3 regions of the Clostridium fessum genome follow, and region 3 is predicted to be linked to each of the others. Evidence: predicted binding sites of a transcription regulator. Region 3 holds the regulator's gene; each other region holds the start of a gene.
The links. The regulator Rex, encoded in region 3, represses fermentation and respiration genes when NADH is low (regulators of the CRP and FNR family bind a similar motif). The targets are predictions, from matches to a motif close to ATTGTTAANNNNTTAACAAT.

Region 1 (4,259 bases), on a different contig from region 3:
TGCCGAGAATGGTGACAAATCCTTCCACCGGGATCAGCAGATCATGGTCGCGGCAGGTGCTGTCGGCGCTGACCTGCAGGCGGATGCCAAGCTCAGCGGCGTGCATCATTTTCCCGATCACAAGCGCACAGATTTTCGGAACGCGGATGCAGTTGGCTGTCTCACGGACGGACTGGCTGGAGACAAGGCTGCTGTTGGTGATAAAATTCATCGCCTGCTGAATCTCCCCGGTCTGTAGGTAGCCGAGAATGATGTGCAGCTTATTTAAAAATTCATGATTGAACGCGCGCAGCGTGTCCAACATATTGTGGGCGCCGGAAAGCTCGTCGGAAAGACGCAGGAGGTCGGTGCGGTCAAATAAAACGATCAGGACACCCCGGCGCGCCTGTTTGCCGCGTCCATGGATTGGCACCTCCTTGACGATGAGCTGGCGTCCGGCGAAGCTGATGCTCTCGTGCGTTACACTTTCGCCGGTTTTTATGACCTGATCGAAAGCGGTCTGTGGAAACAATTCCTGAATCGTTAAGTGGGTGAGCGGAGGTTCGTTTGCAGGACGACCGAGTATCGTGGAAACTTTCTGGTTGGCAAAGAGAATTCTGCCGTCCAGATCGGTTGCGGCAAGTCCCTCGTCGATCATATTCATGACCTCGTCCTGGCGGGTATAAATATTGACGAGTTCTTCCGGGTCATATCCCAACAGGGAGTCGCGCAGCAGGGAGAACATTGTGTGCGTCAGGGAAATGCTGACGATCATCATGATCAGGAATATAATTATATAAAAGAACAGCAGACTGCGGTGCTGGGCGGACAGGGTAGCGGTGAACAGGGAAACCATCACAAAACCGACGATCTCTCCGCCGCTGTTTTTTACTGCGTGAAAGGCGCGCCGCTGCATGCCGTGCGTGCCGTAGCCGGTTGTGATATATGGATCGCTTCCTGACAGAATAGCGTCCTCGTCACCTGCCACGTAGGAATCGCCGGTTTTCAGACGGTTCGTGTGGTAAAAGCGCAGTCCGTTTTTATCACTGATGAGGATGACATTGATATCTGGTATATTCAAAGAAAGAGAATCCAGGTCGCGGGTCACGGTGGAATCAGGATAGCCGTTTTCCAGCATGGCGGCGACATCCGGAATTGCAGCAATATAAGAAGCAGTACCGCTGATCAGCTTGTCCATATCCTTTCGCTGTCTGGAAATATCAAAAAACAGAGTAAAACCAAGTGAGATGAGCACCAGGGTAGCGGAAAGGAGCAGAAAGGATCGGTACAGATTCTGTTCCAGCGCTGATTTTCCTTCCTTTATCTTCATATATAAAACCTCCGGAATTTATTTGATGTAGGAAATGAGTTGATCCGGTCTGCAAAATGTGTAAACCAAAACGATGATTAAAGTTATTATAGTAAAAAAAGAAACGATCTGCAAGAAAGTGTGAAAGTTTACAAGGCGCTGGATGGCGAATTGCAAAGTGGCCGGGTTATTGTTCACGGGTAGGCACTTTTGGAACCGAAAGTGCCGTAAGAAAACGTGGTGGCAGCAGGAATTTGCCGTATTCAAATGCGAAGCCACGGAAAAAGGTTGAAAAACAAGAAGAGATCGATTAAAATGAAAATAGTTCGAATTAGAGCATTTGGTTAAAAAATTATGCAAAATTAAGGCTGTCAGCACAAAATTCCATTTAAGATATGACAATCCGTCGAAGTTGTGCGCAGCAAGAGAGAAAATACTGAATATTTGCTGTAAAATTTACAAAAAACCACTTGCTATTTTAGGAAAAGTTGGGTACAATACAAGCAGGGTTGATTAATATTTAACAATCATGAAGATGAATTTCTAGGAGGAATGAGATCATGGCAGTAAAAGTTGCAATTAATGGTTTTGGTCGTATTGGTCGTCTGGCTTTCAGACAGATGTTTGGCGCTGAGGGTTACGAAGTCGTAGCTATCAACGATCTGACAAATCCGAAAATGTTAGCTCACCTGTTAAAGTATGATTCTGCTCAGGGCAGATACGATGGACATACGGTAGAAGCTGGCGAAGATTATATTGTAGTAGATGGTAAGAAGATTACTATCTACGCAAAGGCAAACGCTGCTGAACTTCCGTGGGGCGAGATTGGTGTAGACGTAGTTCTGGAGTGTACCGGATTCTATACATCCAAGGCAAAAGCACAGGCACATATCGATGCAGGCGCTAAGAAAGTCGTTATCTCCGCACCGGCAGGCAATGACCTTCCGACTATCGTATACAATGTAAACCACAAGACACTGAAACCAGAAGATAAGATTATCTCCGCAGCATCCTGTACAACTAACTGCCTGGCTCCGATGGCTAAGGCATTAAACGATTATGCTCCGATTCAGTCCGGTATCATGTCCACCATCCACGCTTACACAGGCGATCAGATGATTCTGGACGGACCGCACAGAAAAGGCGATTTAAGAAGAGCAAGAGCAGGCGCTGTCAACATCGTTCCGAACTCCACCGGTGCTGCAAAAGCGATTGGTCTGGTTATTCCGGAATTAAACGGCAAGCTCATCGGTTCCGCACAGCGTGTTCCGGTTCCGACTGGTTCCACTACTATTCTGACAGCCGTTGTTAAGAAAGCTGACGTTACCAAGGAAGCTATCAACGAGGCTATGAAGGCAGCTCAGACTGAGTCCTTCGGCTACAACGAGGATGAGATCGTTTCTTCCGATATCGTAGGTATCCGCTATGGTTCCCTGTTTGATTCTACACAGACTATGGTATCTCCGATCGGTGATGACTTATATCAGGTACAGGTTGTTTCCTGGTATGACAACGAGAACTCCTACACAAGCCAGATGGTTCGTACAATCAAATACTTCGCAGAGCTGGCATAATTTTATCGATTCGATAGAAAATCATAAGGATTCAAGATGGGTCCGGTCCTCGGTCGGGACCGGACCTGTTTTTTATTCTTTTATAATGTAAAGGAGACAGGATATGCTGAATAAAAAATCCGTGGATGATATCAATGTAAAGGGCAAACGCGTTCTGGTACGCTGTGATTTCAACGTACCGTTAAAAGAAGGAAAGATCACCGATGAAAACCGTCTGGTGGCAGCGCTTCCGACGATCAAAAAACTGATTGCGGACGGCGGAAAGGTAATTCTCTGCTCCCACCTTGGCAAACCGAAGGGAGAGCCGAAGCCGGAGCTGTCTCTGGCACCGGTAGCCGTTCGTCTGTCTGAACTTCTGGGACAGGAAGTGAAATTTGCAGCCGATCCGGAAGTGGTTGGAGCGAACGCAAGGGCAGCCGTTGAGGCGATGAAGGATGGCGAGGTTGTTCTGCTTGAGAACACCCGTTACCGTGCCGAGGAAACCAAGAACGGTGAGGCGTTCAGCAAGGATCTGGCATCCCTGTGTGATGTCTATGTGGACGATGCATTTGGTACTGCACACCGCGCACACTGCTCAAACGTAGGCGTGACCCAGTATGTGGACACCGCAGTAGTTGGTTACCTGATGCAGAAAGAGATCGATTTCCTTGGAAATGCAGTAGATAACCCGGTCCGCCCGTTCGTTGCCATTTTAGGCGGCGCGAAGGTAGCCGATAAATTAAACGTTATCTCCAACCTGCTGGAGAAGTGCGACACGCTGATCATCGGCGGCGGCATGGCATTTACCTTCTTAAAAGCACAGGGCAAGGAGATTGGTAAATCCTTAGTCGATGATACAAAGTTAGATTATTGCCGTGAGATGGTAGAGAAGGCGGCGAAGCTTGGCAAGAAACTGCTTCTTCCGGTTGATGCAGCTGTAGCAGCATCCTTCCCGGATCCGATCGATGCACCGATCGAGGTACAGAATGTATCGGTTGACGTTATCCCGGCTGACACGATGGGACTTGACATAGGACCGGAAACTGCAAAGCTGTATGCAGACACCGTAAAATCTGCTAAGACAGTTGTATGGAACGGACCGATGGGTGTATTTGAGAACCCGACTCTGGCACAGGGTACAATCGCAGTTGCAAAAGCACTGGCAGACACCGAAGCGACCACGATCATCGGTGGCGGCGATTCTGCAGCAGCGGTCAACCAGCTTGGATTTGGCGACAAGATGACCCATATTTCCACCGGCGGCGGCGCTTCCCTGGAATTCTTAGAGGGAAAGGAGCTTCCGGGCGTAGCGGCAGCGAATGATAAATAAATAGAAAAGAGGAATAGAATAGTCATGGCTAGAAGAAAGATCGTAGCAGGCAACTGGAAAATGAACATGACGCCGTCGGAGGCAGTAG
Region 2 (4,259 bases), on a different contig from region 3:
CTATAATTTAACTAACTATCTATTGTTAAACTGCTCCACTTTCCGTTTCTCAAGGAATGCCTGCATACCGTTCTTCTGATCTTCTGTCTCGAAGCATCCGCCAAACAGTTTTTCCTCGATCACGATAGCCTGATCCATATCAGTCTGAAGTCCGTCGTTCATCGCCTTCTTGCTGTTTCTGACAGCGATCGGAGCCATCTTTGCGATAGCGCCTGCCAGCTTCTTCGCAGCCGGCATCAGCTCTTCCTGTGTATAAACAGCATTTACAAGTCCGACACGGTATGCCTCGTCCGCTTTGATGTTGCGGGACGCAAATACCATCTCTTTTGCCTTGCCCGGTCCGATGAGACGTGCGAGTCTCTGTGTACCGCCGAAGCCTGGTGTAATACCAAGACCTACTTCAGGCTGTCCGAATAATGCATTGTCCGAGCAGATACGGATATCACAGCTCATGGCAAGCTCGTTGCCGCCGCCGAGTGCGAAACCGTTTACTGCCGCGATAACCGGAACCGGGAAAGTTTCGATCTTGCGGAAAATATCGTTGCCGAATTTACCGAAGTGCTCGCCCTGCTCCTTGGTCATCACGCTCATAGCAGCGATGTCAGCACCGGCTACGAAAGATTTCTCTCCTGCGCCGGTCAGGATAATTGCACGAATTTCGGAAAGGTCTACTGCATCAAATGCAGCTTCAATATCCTTCAGCACATCCTCGTTTAACGCGTTCAGTGCCTTCGGACGATTAATAGTTATGACTGCGACGTGTCCGTCTACCTCATAGTCTACAAATCCCACTTCCAGTTCCTCCTAAAAAGCTCTTGAATTGAAATACGTAAAACCAGAAACAGCCGGAGCGCCGGGGATAAGCCCCGACGACTCCGGTTCTGCGTCAGAAATTAGTCTCTCTCAACGATCGTTGCGCAGCCCATGCCGCCACCGATACACAGAGTAGCCAGACCCTTCTTAGCGTCACGTTTCTGCATCTCGTATAACAGAGTTGTCAGGATACGGCAGCCAGATGCTCCTACCGGATGTCCGATAGCGATTGCACCGCCGTTTACGTTCAGGATGTCTTTGTTGAAGCCAAGGTCACGAGCTACAGCGATAGACTGAGCTGCGAATGCCTCGTTTGCCTCGATCAGGTCGAAGTCTTCTACCTTCCAGCCTGTCTTCTTCAGAACTTTCTTGGTAGCTGCAACCGGTCCAATACCCATGATGCTCGGATCTACACCGCCCAGAGCGCCTGCTACCCATGTAGCCATCGGTTTGATACCCAGTTCTTTTGCTTTCTCTTCGCTCATAACAACTACAGCTGCTGCACCATCGTTGATGGAGGAAGCGTTACCAGCTGTTACACGTCCGTCTTTCTTGAATGCCGGACGAAGCTTGCCAAGAACCTCTACAGTGGAACCCGGACGCGGACCCTCATCGGTATCTACGATAACAGTCTCTTTTTTCTTCTTAACTTCGATCGGAACGATCTCGTCTTTGAAACGTCCAGCCTCGATAGCTGCGCAAGCCTTCTGCTGGCTAGCTGCTGCAAACTCATCGAGTTCTTCTCTTGTGATACCCCACTGATCGCAGATGTTCTCAGCGGTGATACCCATGTGGTAATCGTTGAATGCATCCCACAGAGCGTCATTTACCATGGTGTCGATCATGGTCGCATTGTTCATACGGTATCCGTAACGAGCCTTCATCAGAGCATACGGAGCTGCGGACATGTTCTCTGCACCACCAGCTACTACGATGTCAGCATCGCCTGCAAGGATCATATCTGCTGCTGCGTTTACAGCATTCAGACCAGAACCGCAAACCACGTTCAGGGTAACTGCCGGAACTTCTACCGGAAGACCAGCTTTCAGAGACATCTGACGTGCTACGTTCTGACCAAGGCCAGCCTGGATAACACATCCCATGTATACGTGATCAACCTGCTCCGGAGCAACGCCTGCTCTCTTCAGAGCCTCCTTGATAACTACGGCACCCATCTCAGCTGCTGGAACAGTACTGAGCTGGCCACCCATGGAACCTACTGCGGTACGGCATGCACTTGCAATTACGACTTTCTTAGACATTGAAAAAATCCTCCTTGAAAATGATCCACCACGTAAATAACACAACTGCAGTAAATAGTAAAATAGTGATAAATATGATAGTGTATTTGTATCTTAACACCCCGCGCGGCTCCTGTCAAATAATTATCAATGGATTTATAAAGATTTAAGATTCTCATTTTTCCGCGTACAATCCACTTATTTCTACATCGTTTTGATCTCCTTTAGGCGGAATGCACAATTTTTTTCTTCCGTTTTCTCAATAAAAGTGGTCTTCTCTGGCATTATAACCAACACGGTATTTTGTTTGTGAATTAATAGACAAACTCATTTCTCTTCCATTTACATATGCTTATATCTGTAATTCATAAATATGAATATGTCGTCATTTTCCCCTATTTTGTCCTCCGCCTCTTTCGTTGACAAGGGGTAGTGGAGATGATACACTGATAAACAACGGGGGATGTCCGAATCACGCATTTGTACGGACTTCTTCATATTATTAAAAAGGACAAGGTGAATAAATATGGATTACAAGAAACTGTATGCAGAAAAGCTGGTTTCCGCTGAAAAAGCTGCTTCCGTCGTTAAATCTGGCGACTGGGTTGACTATGGCTGGACCACCGGCACTCCGGTAGCAGTCGATGCTGCTATCGCAAAACGTCTTCCGGAACTGGAGAATGTAAACTTCCGCGGCGGTATCCTGATGTGGGTACCGGAGATCTTCAAGATCGAAAACCCGGCAGCTCATATGACCTGGAACTCCTGGCACATGAGCGGTATCGAGAGAAAGGCAATCGCACAGGGATTCAGCTTCTATGCTCCGATCCGTTATTCCGAGCTTCCGAGATACTATCGTGAGTCCGCAACCAAACCGGATGTAGCTGTATTTCAGGTCGCTCCGATGGACGAGCACGGTTATTTCAACTTCGGACCAAATGCTTCCCATATGGCAGCCTGCTGCGAGACTTCCAAGGTTGTCATCGTAGAGGTCAATGAAAATATGCCGGTCTGCCTCGGCGGATTTGAGAACGGTGTTCATATCTCCAACGTAGACATGATCGTAGAGGGCAGCAACCCGACCATCGCAGAGATGGGAGGCGGCGCAGCGGCGACTGATGTCGATGAAGCAGTTGCAAAACTGATCGTAGACGAGATCCCGGATGGTGCCTGCTTACAGTTAGGTATCGGCGGTATGCCGAACGCAGTTGGTTCCCTGATTGCGAAATCTGACTTAAAGGATCTGGGTGTTCACACCGAGATGTACGTTGACGCATTCGTTGATATTGCCGCAGCCGGCAAGATCACAGGCGCTCACAAAGCACTGGACAAAGGCCGTCAGGTATACGCATTCGGCGCTGGTACCAAGAAACTGTATGACTACTTAAACAACAACCCGGCCTGCATGAGTGCTCCGGTTGATTACACCAACGACGTCCGCACCATCGCAGCCCTGGACAACTTCATGTCCATCAACAACGCGGTTGACCTCGACCTCTTCGGTCAGGTAAATGCAGAGTCCGCAGGAATCAAGCACATCAGCGGTGCAGGCGGACAGCTTGACTTCGTTCTGGGCGCTTACCTGTCCAAGGGCGGAAAGAGCTTCATCTGCTGCTCCTCCACCTTCAAGAACAAGGCTGGCGAGCTGCAGTCCCGTATTCTCCCGACCTTAAATCAGGGTTCCATCGTAACCGATACACGTGCAAACCTGCACTACCTGGTAACTGAGTACGGTAAAGTAAACTTAAAGGGTCTTGCAACCTGGCAGAAATGCGAAGCTATCATCTCCGTTGCACATCCGCAGTTCCGCGATCAGCTGATTAAGGAAGCTGAGAAGATGCATATCTGGAGACAGAGCAATAAGATCTGATAAGAACTCAAGATCTGATAAAATCGGCAGAATTCGGAGACAAACTCCAGCAAACCATCTATGGTATCTGAGACTCCCGGTTCTCCGATACATCAGATACGTTTATTTTCTAAAAAAAGTGCTTTTCCTCTCAAGAAATTTTCTTCGAGAAGAAAGGCACTTTTTTATTTATACTTTTTTTCTTATAGTTTTTGTTCTACAAGTCTCTGTCTACCATCCGCTACTGTTCCAGAGACTTCCACCGGAAGTTCGGAATCACATCCGACCACTTATTAATTCCGATGATTGATTTTGCAAAATTCGAAGTTTCCAGCGTGTATCTCTTCTGATCAATG
Region 3 (4,259 bases):
GAACGTCCCGTCAGACGCGCCATCTCTCCCAGATGCGGAGTAACGATCACATTTTCCGTAAAATACCCGGACAAATGCGGATGCTGTGCGACAGCATTTAATCCATCCGCATCCACAATGATCGGCACATAGGCGGAAAGCAGCACGTTCTGCACCAGACTTGCGACATGGGCTTCCTTTCCCAGTCCCGGTCCCAGCACGATCGCGCTCGCCCAGCCGCACTCCTGTTCCACCAGGCTCTTAAAACCTGCCGGATCTGTCTGTGCCTGTTCCGGATCATACGGCGTCAGGATCGCCTCCGGAAGGAGATTTTGCAGAATCGGCACATTTGCCCGGACGGTCAGGATCTTCACAAGTCCTGCGCCCATCCGGTACGCAGCCAGGGCGCTCAAATACGCTGCGCCGCACATTCCCTCCGAACCGGCTGCGATCAGGATTTTTCCATACGTTCCCTTGTTGGCGTCTGCCCGCCGTTTCGGGATCTGGCTCCGATCCTCCGGATCATAGGCAAAATAGGTATGCCCTTCATATTTTGTATACGCCGGAAACCCGATGTCGGCAATCACAATCTCGCCGCACAGCTTCCGTCCCGGATAGAACACCATTCCCAGCTTCTCATAGCCGAAAGTAACGGTCAGATCCGCCTCAGCTGCCTCGCCAAGCGCCGCCCCTGTCTCTGAGCTGACGCCGGACGGAATATCAACCGCAACTACCGCCTTTGGCTCTTGCTCACGCATAAAACGGATCGCCTCGGCAAATTCACCGCCGACCTCTCTGGAAAGACCCACACCAAAGATCGCATCCACCATGATCTCCACATGCCCCGGCACATAATTTTCAAACGCCTCCACCGGGATCCCCAGATTCCGGTCAATCGCCACCTGACAGGTCATCTCCCCCGTCCAGTGCGCCTTGTCACCGACCGTGAGCACCGTCGGAAGCGCGCCGCGCAGAAAGAGAATCCTAGCCAGCGCCGCGCCGTCCGCACCGTTATTGCCCGTTCCGCAAAATACCAGAAGCCTCTGCCCTGAAAGCTTTCCATACCGTTTTTCTATCTCGTCTGCAACCGCCAGCGCCGCTCGCTCCATCAGTACCAGAGAGGGTATCCCCACTTTCCGGATTGCATATCCATCTATCTCTTTCATCTGTTTTCCTGTCACCAGACGTCTCATTTCCATTCCCCCTCTCCGACTGCGTAAGCGGATGCAAGACTGCCTGTATTCGTGATCGACACGTGAATCCGGGTGATTTTTAGGCTGTCCGCAAGTTTCTTTGCTCCCCCGTGAAGCCGCACCCACGGTTTTCCAAGCTCGTCCCGGAGCACTTCTATATCCAGCAGTCCAAAGCCCCGAAAGCCTGTTCCAAACACCTTCGAGACTGCCTCTTTTACCGCAAAATCGCCGGCGAGCCGGGACACCTTCCCCCCAGCCTGCCGACGCTCTTCTTCTGTATATACACGCACCAAAAAAGCCTCTTTTTCACAGGCTTTTTTGATTCGCTCTATCTCTATCAGATCCGTACCAATTCCGACGATCATTTTGTTTCTCCGGCACCAGCTGCCTCTTCCTGCTTTCTCTGCGCTTCTTCTCTCGCTTTCTGATCCTGCATGCTGCATACGCGGTAAGAAAGGCGCATCAGGCTCTCCGACAGATGGACATTTTCCACCACAACGTCATCTGGAACCTGTAAATCTGTATGGGCAAAATTCCAGATCGCCTTGATTCCGGCTTTGACAAGCCGATCCGCAATCTCCGGCGCTTTCGACTTCGGAATCGTCAGCGCTGCGATCTGCACTTCATTGTCCTTGATAAACTGCTCCAAATCTTCAATACCGCGGATCTCCACTCCACGGACTACCAGACCGACTAGACGCGGATTCACATCAAACATACCTTTGATTAAAAAACCACGCCGCTCAAAATTCGTATAATTCGCGATCGCCTGACCCAGATTTCCCGCACCGATAATAATTAGGTTATGCTGACGGTCAATTCCCAGAATCCGGGCAATCTCCGAATATAAATACTTTACATTATAACCATATCCCTGCTGACCAAATCCGCCGAAATTATTCAGATCCTGACGAATCTGGGACGCTGTCACCTTCATGCGGATACTCAAATCATTCGATGAGATTCTCTCTACTCCCTCCTCGAGCAATTCGCCCAAGTAACGATAGTATCTGGGTAGCCTAGAAATGACCGCTTTAGATATCTCTTTCTGTTCCACGGCTTTCTTCCACCTTTCTTTCCTCTAACGTTGTCCATATGGTTTACGCAAACCTTCGGACAATCTGATAAATTTATTATAGTCATATGATAAATAATTGTCAATTTTTTTATTTCATATGAGGGATTTTACATTGTATTTCGCAAAATTTTCTGACCAGAAACAGCCATTAACCGTTCTCATTCTTGCATTGCTTCTTTATTTATATTATAATTTGAGATTGACGGTATATTTTTAACCGAAATACATGGATACAACCACAGGAGGAATCTATGATTTTATCTTGCAGCAATATTTCAAAAGCATTCGGTACAGAGGAAATCCTCAAACACGTATCGTTTCATGTAGAAGATCACGAAAAAGCCGCCATCGTCGGCATCAACGGAGCCGGTAAATCGACTCTTTTAAAAATAATTGTCGGAGAACTCGCAGCAGACGAGGGCTCCGTGACCATCGCCAAGGGCAAAACCCTCGGTTACCTGGCACAGCACCAGGATCTGCACAGCCAGACCACCATTTATGACTCTCTTCTGGAGGTCAAACGTCCGATTCTGGAAATGGAACAGCAGATCCGCACGCTGGAACTCCAGATGAAGCACACCGAGGGCGAAAAGCTCGAGACGATGCTCAACACTTACAGCCGCTTAAACCATGAATTTGAACTTTTAAACGGCTACGCATGGCAGAGTGAAATCACCGGTGTCTTAAAGGGACTCGGCTTTGTCGAGGAAGAATTTTCCAAACCGGTTTCCGAACTTTCAGGCGGTCAGAAAACGCGCGTCTCCCTCGGTAAGCTCCTGCTCTCCAAACCGGATATCATCCTTTTGGACGAGCCGACCAACCACCTCGACATGGAATCCATCGCGTGGCTGGAAACCTATCTGATGAACTACGCCGGGACGGTCATCATCGTCGCCCACGACCGCTATTTTCTGGACCGCGTCGTGACCAAGATCGTCGAGCTGGACGGCGGCATCGCCACCTCTTTCCAGGGCAATTACACCGCCTACAGCGAGAAAAAAGCGATCATCCGCGCCGGTGTGCTCAAGGCTTACTTAAACCAGCAGCAGGAGATCCGCCATCAGGAGGAGGTTATCACCAAACTCAAATCCTTTAACCGTGAGAAATCCATCAAGCGCGCCGAGAGCCGTGAAAAAATGCTTTCCAAGATGGATCTTCTGGAAAAACCGACCGAAATCAACGACGCGATGCACATTACTCTGGAACCGTGCGTCACCAGCGGAAATGACGTTCTCTCCGTCCGTGAGCTTGCCAAGAGTTTCGACGGCATGACACTCTTCACGGATCTGAACTTTGAGATAAAACGCGGCGAGCGCATCGCCATCATCGGCAACAATGGGACCGGCAAGACCACAATCCTCAAGATGATCAACGGTCTTCTGACCCCGGACAACGGCGAGATCCGGTTAGGTTCCAAGGTGCATATCGGTTACTACGATCAGGAACACCAGGTTCTGCACATGGACAAGACGCTCTTTGACGAGCTGCAGGACACCTACCCGGATATGAACAACACGCAGATCCGAAATGTGCTGGCGGCATTTCTCTTCACCGGCGACGATGTCTTTAAGCGCATCCGTGATCTGAGCGGCGGCGAACGCGGGCGTGTTTCCCTGGCGAAGCTGATGCTCTCGGAGGCGAACTTCCTGATCCTCGATGAGCCGACCAACCATCTGGATATCGCCTCGAAGGAGATTCTGGAAAACGCGCTGGTTCATTACACCGGAACCGTTCTCTACGTCTCCCATGACCGATATTTCATCAACAAAACTGCGACCCGGATTCTCGATCTGACGATGGGAACACTGATTAATTATATTGGAAACTACGATTATTATCTGGAAAAGAAGGCGACGCAGGAGAAAGCCTATCTGGCTTCCGCCGCACAGGCAGCCAACCGCTCTGCAAAATCTTCCGGAGCCAGAAACACAGGGACTTCCAGCCATCTGACCGCTGCGGCAGGCGCAAATCCGACTGCTCTTTCTGGAAATGGCACTGGTACCTCTGCT

Region 1: gap (type I glyceraldehyde-3-phosphate dehydrogenase) is a predicted target of Rex. The motif match lies at 1,797-1,816, and genes of this name have one in related genera.
Region 2: PG862_RS10080 (butyryl-CoA:acetate CoA-transferase) is a predicted target of Rex. The motif match lies at 2,361-2,380, and genes of this name have one in related genera.

Annotation. Positions count from the first base shown of each region.
Region 1 is NZ_JAQEQF010000004.1:190,752-195,010, forward strand. Features, by position in the region: gene PG862_RS07165 (sensor histidine kinase) at 1-1,309, opposite strand, end outside; gene gap (type I glyceraldehyde-3-phosphate dehydrogenase) at 1,849-2,862, shown strand; gene PG862_RS07175 (phosphoglycerate kinase) at 2,966-4,171, shown strand; gene tpiA (triose-phosphate isomerase) at 4,196-4,259, shown strand, end outside.
Region 2 is NZ_JAQEQF010000007.1:64,753-69,011, reverse strand. Features, by position in the region: gene PG862_RS10090 (enoyl-CoA hydratase-related protein) at 16-792, opposite strand; gene PG862_RS10085 (acetyl-CoA C-acetyltransferase) at 894-2,075, opposite strand; gene PG862_RS10080 (butyryl-CoA:acetate CoA-transferase) at 2,581-3,924, shown strand; gene PG862_RS10075 (DUF5722 domain-containing protein) at 4,145-4,259, opposite strand, start outside.
Region 3 is NZ_JAQEQF010000012.1:89,353-93,611, forward strand. Features, by position in the region: gene PG862_RS13715 (NAD(P)H-hydrate dehydratase) at 1-1,178, opposite strand, end outside; gene acpS (holo-ACP synthase) at 1,169-1,537, opposite strand; gene PG862_RS13725 (redox-sensing transcriptional repressor Rex) at 1,534-2,229, opposite strand; gene PG862_RS13730 (ABC-F family ATP-binding cassette domain-containing protein) at 2,502-4,259, shown strand, end outside.